2 regions of the Blastococcus sp. SYSU DS0828 genome follow, and region 2 is predicted to be linked to the other one. Evidence: riboswitches for the same ligand, from Rfam matches in the RefSeq annotation. Region 2 holds a riboswitch; the other holds the start of a gene.
The links. Region 2 has a riboswitch for S-adenosylmethionine ahead of ACI79Q_RS11355 (bifunctional o-acetylhomoserine/o-acetylserine sulfhydrylase). Riboswitches for the same ligand answer to the same signal wherever they lie in the genome.
Positions count from the first base shown of each region.

Region 1 (3,393 bases), on a different contig from region 2:
CGCGACGGCGAGCGGGCTGAACTTCACCCTGTTCGTGCTGTTCGCGACGACCAGCTTCTTCCTCGTGGTGGTCTACGCGCTCTTCTTCGGCGACACCGTGGCCGTCGAGGCGCAGTGGGGCTCGCTGCGGTACGCCCTGGCCACGCCGGTCCCGCGGATGCGGCTGCTGCGGCAGAAGTGGCTGGCCGCCCTCGTGCAGTCGGTGGCGGCGCTGCTCACGCTCGCCGCGGTCGCGGTGGTCGCCGGTGGGATCGCGTTCGGCTTCGACGACATCCGGACGCCGGTCGGGGTGGGGATCGACCAGGGCGAGGGCATGCTGCGGCTGGCCGGGATGCTCGGCTACCTGGCCATCCACCTGCTCGTCGTCGGCGCGCTGGCGTTCTGGTTCTCCACCATCACCGACGCACCGCTGGCGGCGGTCGGTGGCGCGGTGTTCACCATGTTCGTCTTCGCCATCCTCGACCAGGTGGAGCAGCTCGGGTCGATCCGCGACTGGTTCCCGACGGCGGAGGAGTTCGCCTGGACCGACCTGCTGCAGACGCCGGTCGACGACGGCGACCTGTTCCGCGGCGTGATCCAGTCGCTGGTCTACATCGCCGTCTTCACCGCACTCGGCTTCCGCCACTTCGCCCGCCGCGACGTCACCAGCTGACCCCCTGCCCGCGAGGCCGTCGCCGACGTAGCTTGTCCTGCATGAGCGGACTGTGGGGTCTCGTGGCCGGGGTCGTCTGCTTCGTCGTCCTGCTCCTGCTGTTGCCACTGCTCGGCGCGATCGGCTCCGTCGAGCTGGTGGTCATCGTGCTGGTGGCCGTCCTCGTCGGTGTGCTGGTCGCCGGACGGTCCCGTGCGGGGAGCGGCGGGAGCAGCTGAGCGCTCACAGGGACGCGCGTACCGCCTGGGCCCAGCCCTCGCCCATGGGGGCATCGGTGACCGTCACGTTGGGGAGGGCGGAGAGCAGCTCGGCCATCCCGTCGACGGCGCCCCCGTTCGCGGTGATCCACAGTCGGCCCACCGCGGGCGCCATGTCCAGGTCGCTGACGCTGTCCCCGATCGCGACGGCATCGTCGGGGGAGAGGCCGCGCCGCTCCAGGTCCCAGGCGATCGCCGCGCCCTTGGAGATGCCGCGCGGCATCAGGTGGTAGACCCGCGGCGGCGCGGCGTCGTCGTCCAGGCCCATCCAGGACGCCGCAGGGATCGCGCCGTTGTCCTTGAGCGTCAGCCAGCCGGCGCCCCGCTCGGCCAGCCAGGCGTCGACGGCGAGGGCGTCGACCCGGCCGCGCAGCAGCGCATCGGTCGCGTGCGTGGCGTGCCACGGGGCGTGCCACTCCAGCCGCCGCGGGTGCGCGGCGATCAGCTCCTCGACGACGCCGAGCTCGCCCATCACGTCCATCGGCGTGCGGTCGCCGTACTCCTCCGGCAGCGCGCCCCGCAGCCGGTGGGTGGTCCGCCCGGATCCCCAGCCGATGGTGGCGCCGAGTTCGGCGATGGCGCCGTCGGCGGCGAAGATGCGCGCTGCCTCCACCACCTGCTCGTACGTCCGGCCGCTGACCAGCACCAACGCCACCTCGGCGCGGTGCAGGTCGAGCAGCGCGGCGGCCGGCCCGTCGGTCAGCTCCCGCCCGGCCGTGTGCCAGAAGGAGCCCCGCGGACCCACCATCGTGCCGTCGAGATCGGTGTAGACGACGCGCGCGCTCACCAGGCCATCCTGTCCGGCCGCTGGCCCCGGCTCGCGACTGGGTACAGTTCACGCCGTTCACTCATCCAGAGGGGCAGAGGGACACGGCCCGACGAAGCCCCGGCAACCGCCGCCTGCGCGCACGTGCAGCGGGAGGTGCCAATTCCGTCCCGCGCGGCTCGACGGCCCGCTGCGGGGAAGATGAGGAGGTAGTCGTCGCATGACCCTCACCGCTCCCGGATCCGTCCAGGCCGACTCCAGCGCCGGTGGCCCCGTCCCCCCGTGTCCCGCCCGCGGGCTCGTGTGCCGCAACTGCGGCGCCACGTTCGGGCTCATCGCCGAGCATGCCTGCGCCGAGTGCTTCGGGCCCCTGGAGGTCGACTACGACCCCGAGCTGATGAAGGCGGTCACCCGCGAGCAGATCGAGGCCGGGCCGCAGAACATCTGGCGCTACGTGGCCCTCCTGCCGGTGGGTCAGCACCCGGTCGACCGCGTCTCGCTGGACCCGGGCATGACCCCGCTGGTCCGCGCCGACCGGCTCGCCGCCGAGCTCGGCCTCACCGGCGGGCTGTGGGTGAAGGACGACTCGGCCAACCCCACCCACTCGTTCAAGGACCGCGTGGTCAGCCTCGCCGCGACCGCCGCCAAGGGGCTGGGGTACACGAAGATCGCCGCCGCCTCCACCGGCAACCTGGCCAACTCGGTGGCCGCGCACGCCGCCCGCGTCGGCCTGCCGTCGTTCGTCTTCATCCCGAGCGACCTGGAGCCCGGCAAGGTCGTCCAGTCGGCCGTCTACGGCCAGACCCTGGTCGCCGTCGACGGCTCCTACGACGACGTCAACCGGCTGACCAGCGAGCTCGCCGAGACCGACGAGTTCGAGGACACCGCCTTCGTCAACCAGAACGTCCGGCCCTACTACGCCGAGGGCTCCAAGACGATGGGCTACGAGATCGCCGAGCAGCTCGGCTGGCGGATCCCGGCCCAGGTCGTCATCCCCATGGCGTCGGGCTCGCTGCTCACCAAGGTGGACAAGGCCTTCCGCGAGCTCAGTGCCGCGGGCATCGTCGAGGCGACCGAGTGGACGATCTTCGGTGCGCAGTCGGCCGGCTGCGACCCGATCGCCACCGCCTTCGACAACGGGTGGGACGTCGTGAAGCCGGTGAAGCCCACCGGCATCGCCAAGTCGCTGAACATCGGCAACCCGGCCGACGGCCCCTACGCGCTCGACGCGATCCGCCGCACCGGCGGCTCGGTCGCCCGGGTCGGGGACGACGAGATCGTCCAGGGCATCCGCGACCTCGCCCGTACGACCGGCGTCTTCGCCGAGACCGCGGGCGGGGTGACCGTCGCCGTCCTGCGCAAGCTGGTGGAGGGCGGCCAGCTGGACCCGGCCAAGGAGACCGTCGTCCTCAACACCGGGGAGGGCCTGAAGACCCTCGACCCGCTGGAGCCGGTCGTCGGTCCCACGCACCGGGTCGAGCCGTCGCTGAAGTCGGTGCGGGCGGCCGGTCTCATCGGCTGAGCGGTCCGTCCGGCGGGGGGCGTAGAGTCCCCGTCGGTTCCCCGGTCCGGGCGACGTCGTCGCCGGATCCGGGTGCGTCGTGCGCGCGTGGGGCTGTCACCTGCGCTTCTCTGCTGTACCGTCTCGCGCGGTTCGAGTTCCACGTTCGTGTTCGGCGGGCGGAAGAGCGAGACCCCGCCACATCGAGAGCGATGGG
Region 1 covers NZ_JBJHAK010000002.1:72,666-76,058, reverse strand. Annotated here, with positions in the region: gene ACI79Q_RS01990 (ABC transporter permease) at 1-652, shown strand, start outside; gene ACI79Q_RS01985 (hypothetical protein) at 694-870, shown strand; gene ACI79Q_RS01980 (HAD family hydrolase) at 875-1,696, opposite strand; SAM riboswitch class I at 1,755-1,883, shown strand; gene thrC (threonine synthase) at 1,896-3,197, shown strand.
Region 1: linked by a shared signal. The riboswitch ahead of thrC (threonine synthase) and the one ahead of ACI79Q_RS11355 (bifunctional o-acetylhomoserine/o-acetylserine sulfhydrylase) in region 2 are both predicted to bind S-adenosylmethionine.

Region 2 (3,393 bases):
TCGCGGTCCTCTTCGACGTCGACGGCCCGATCGGGCGGTCCACGCAGTCGCTGTTCGTCGAGCCGCGGGAGACGCCGTGAGCGATCTCTCCGTCACCACCGGCAGCGGGCGGCGGGTCGGGCTGGCATCGCCGGGCGGCGGTGCGCAAGGTGGAGAGGTCGCTTCCCCCGATGATCGGAGTGCCGCCCCGTGGACGCGCTGAGAGACGTGCTGGACTGGCTGTCCGGGCGGGGTCTCGAAGTGGTGCTGATCGTCCTCGGCTCGGTCCTGCTCGCCCGCTTCGTCGGCTGGGTGGGCGACAAGATCACCGACCGGATCGACCGGAACTCCACCGGCGGGGACGCGCTGGTCCGGTCCGAGGCGGCCAAGCACCGCCACTCGCTGACCCAGGTGCTCACCTGGGCGGCGGTCGTGCTCATCTACTCGATCTCGGTCTTCTTCATCCTCGACCGGCTCGGCATCCCGGTGACCGGCCTGGTCGCGCCTGCCACGGTGCTCGGCGTGGGCCTGGGCTTCGGCGCCCAGCGCATCGTCGGTGACGTGCTGGCCGGCTTCTTCATCATCACCGAGCGCCAGTACGGGTTCGGCGACGTCGTCTCCATCCAGGTCGTGGGCGGTGGCGACCCGGCGAACGGCACCGTCGAGGACGTCACCCTGCGCGTCACGCGGGTGCGCTCGCCCAACGGCGAGGTCGTGACCGTGCCCAACGGCCAGATCGTCAAGGTCGTGAACCTGTCCCGCGACTGGGCGCGCGCCGTCGTCGACGTGCCGGTGCCGACCACGGTGGACGTGAACCGGGCCAACGAGATCCTGCGGGAGGTGGGCCGGGAGGCGTTCCGGGACCCGGCGATGCGGCCGCTGCTGCTCGACCCGCCCACGGTCATGGGGGTGGAGACCCTCGGCCTGGACGAGGTGAACGTACGGGTGGTCGCCCGCACGCTCCCCGGCAAGCAGTTCGAGGTCGGCCGCGACCTGCGGGCGCGCATCGTCCAGGCCTTCCGCAGCCAGGGCATGCAGGTGCCGCAGCCCACCACCTCGGTCGCGGCGCGGGACGGCGCGACCGCCGTCCAGGAGGAGGTTTCGTGACCGCCCCCGACGAGCGCCGCGACCCGACCGACGCCACCGCCCGGGCCTCCGACGAGCCCGTCGTCAGCACGGCGCCCGCCGCCGCGGCCGCCGATGCCGGGGCGCCCACCGGCACGACCGCGGCCCCGCGCCACCGCTGGTGGTCGGCCGTGCCCAAGCACCTGGGCCGGGCGCGCACCTCCACGGTCGTGCTCGCCGTGCTGTTCGTCTCCGTCTTCGCGCTGTACCTCAACGTCAAGCCGCCGGCCCCCGGCGAGCCGGACACCCGGGGCCAGGTCACCGAGCAGACCGAGCAGGCCGAGGAGACCGAGCCGGCCACCACCGAGGAGACGGAGCCGCCGACCACCGAGGAGACGGAGCCGGCCCCGACGACGACGTCCCGGCCCAGCACCCCGACGACCGGCTCGCCGTCCCCGACCACCGAGCCGACCACGACGGCTCCGGAGACCACCGGACCGGAGCCGACCGGCGACACGGGGGACACCGGCGACGAGACCGACCCCGCCTCCCCGACCGGGTGACCGACGGGGCCGGTGTTTCACGTGGGACATCCGTCCCGCCACGGGGGCGTCGCGCACTCCCCTGCGGCGCGTCCTAGGATCACCTCGGCTCCTGAGAGGCAGCGCGAAGCACCTGGCTGGCTGCCCGGCAACCTCTACTCCGTCTGAGGTGCTCCAGGGGAAGAGCCGGCCGGGAGGCGCCCGCCCCCCGGCAAGGACGGAGCTCCCGTGCGCCGCGGGTCTCCGCGAGCGAGAGGAGACGGCGCATGACCGACCCGCAGAGCTGGAGCTTCGAGACCCGGCAGATCCACGCCGGCACGAGCCCGGACCCGGCCACCGGTGCCCGGGCACTGCCCATCTACGCGACGACGGCCTACCAGTTCCGCGACACCCAGCACGCCGCGGACCTGTTCGCGCTGGCCGAGATGGGCAACATCTACACGCGGATCATGAACCCGACGCAGGACGCGCTGGAGCAGCGCGTCGCGTCGCTGGAGGGCGGCGTCGCCGCGCTCGCCGTCGCCTCCGGGCAGGCCGCGGAGACCCTGGCGATCCTCAACCTCGCCGAGGCCGGCGACCACATCGTGGCGTCCGCCTCGCTCTACGGCGGCACCTACAACCTGCTGCACCACTCGCTGCCGAAGATGGGCATCACCGTCTCCTTCGTCGAGGACCCCGACGACCCGGAGAACTGGCAGTCCCTCGTCCAGGAGAACACCCGGGCGTTCTTCGCCGAGTCGATCGGCAACCCGAAGGGCGACATCCTCGACATCGAGACCGTCGCCGGTGTCGCCCACCGCAACGGCGTCCCGCTGATCGTCGACAACACCATCGCGACGCCGTACCTGATCCGCCCGCTGGAGTTCGGCGCCGACGTCGTCGTCCACTCGGCCACCAAGTACCTCGGCGGCCACGGGACCGTCATCGCCGGGCTCATCGTCGACGGCGGCACGTTCGACTGGACCGGCGGCCGGCACCCGATGTTCACCACCGCCGACCCGACGTACCACGGGGTCGTCTACGCCGACCTCGGCGCGCCGGCGTTCGCGCTCAAGGCCCGGGTGCAGCTGCTGCGCGACCTGGGGCCGGCGGTCTCGCCGTTCAACGCCTTCCTCGTGGTGCAGGGCATCGAGACCCTGTCGCTGCGCATGGAGCGGCACGTCGCCAACGCGCAGCGGGTGGCCGAGTTCCTCGAGGGCCACGACGCCGTCGAGCGGGTGAACTACCCGGGGCTGGCGTCCTCGCCGTGGCACGCGGCGCAGCAGAAGTACGCGCCGAAGGGAGCCGGCGCCGTCCTCACCTTCGAGCTGCACGGCGGCGTCGAGGCCGGCAAGCGGTTCGTGGAGGCGCTGGAGCTGCACAGCCACGTCGCCAACATCGGCGACGTGCGCAGCCTGGTCATCCACCCCGCCTCCACGACGCACTCCCAGCTCACGCCCGAGGAGCAGCTGACCACCGGGGTCACGCCGGGTCTGGTGCGCCTCGCCGTCGGCCTGGAGGGCATCGAGGACATCCTCACCGACCTGGAGGCCGGGTTCCGCGCCGCCAAGTCGGCCTGACGGTGGGCGGGTGGGTCGAGGGCGACCCGGCGGGCGACCGCCGGTTCCTCGACCTGCCCGGCCCGTTCGAGCTGGAGCGCGGCGGGAGCCTGCCCGGCGTGCGCATCGCCTACGAGTGCTGGGGCACGCTCGCGCCCGACGGCGGGAACGCGGTGCTGATCGAGCACGCACTCACCGGTGACAGCCACGTCGTCGGGCCGGCCGGGCCCGGACACCCGACGCCCGGCTGGTGGAGCGGCGTGGTCGGC
Region 2 covers NZ_JBJHAK010000011.1:134,252-137,644, reverse strand. Annotated here, with positions in the region: gene ACI79Q_RS11370 (thioesterase family protein) at 1-80, shown strand, start outside; gene ACI79Q_RS11365 (mechanosensitive ion channel family protein) at 190-1,086, shown strand; gene ACI79Q_RS11360 (hypothetical protein) at 1,083-1,607, shown strand; SAM riboswitch class IV at 1,695-1,810, shown strand; gene ACI79Q_RS11355 (bifunctional o-acetylhomoserine/o-acetylserine sulfhydrylase) at 1,853-3,145, shown strand; gene metX (homoserine O-acetyltransferase MetX) at 3,148-3,393, shown strand, end outside.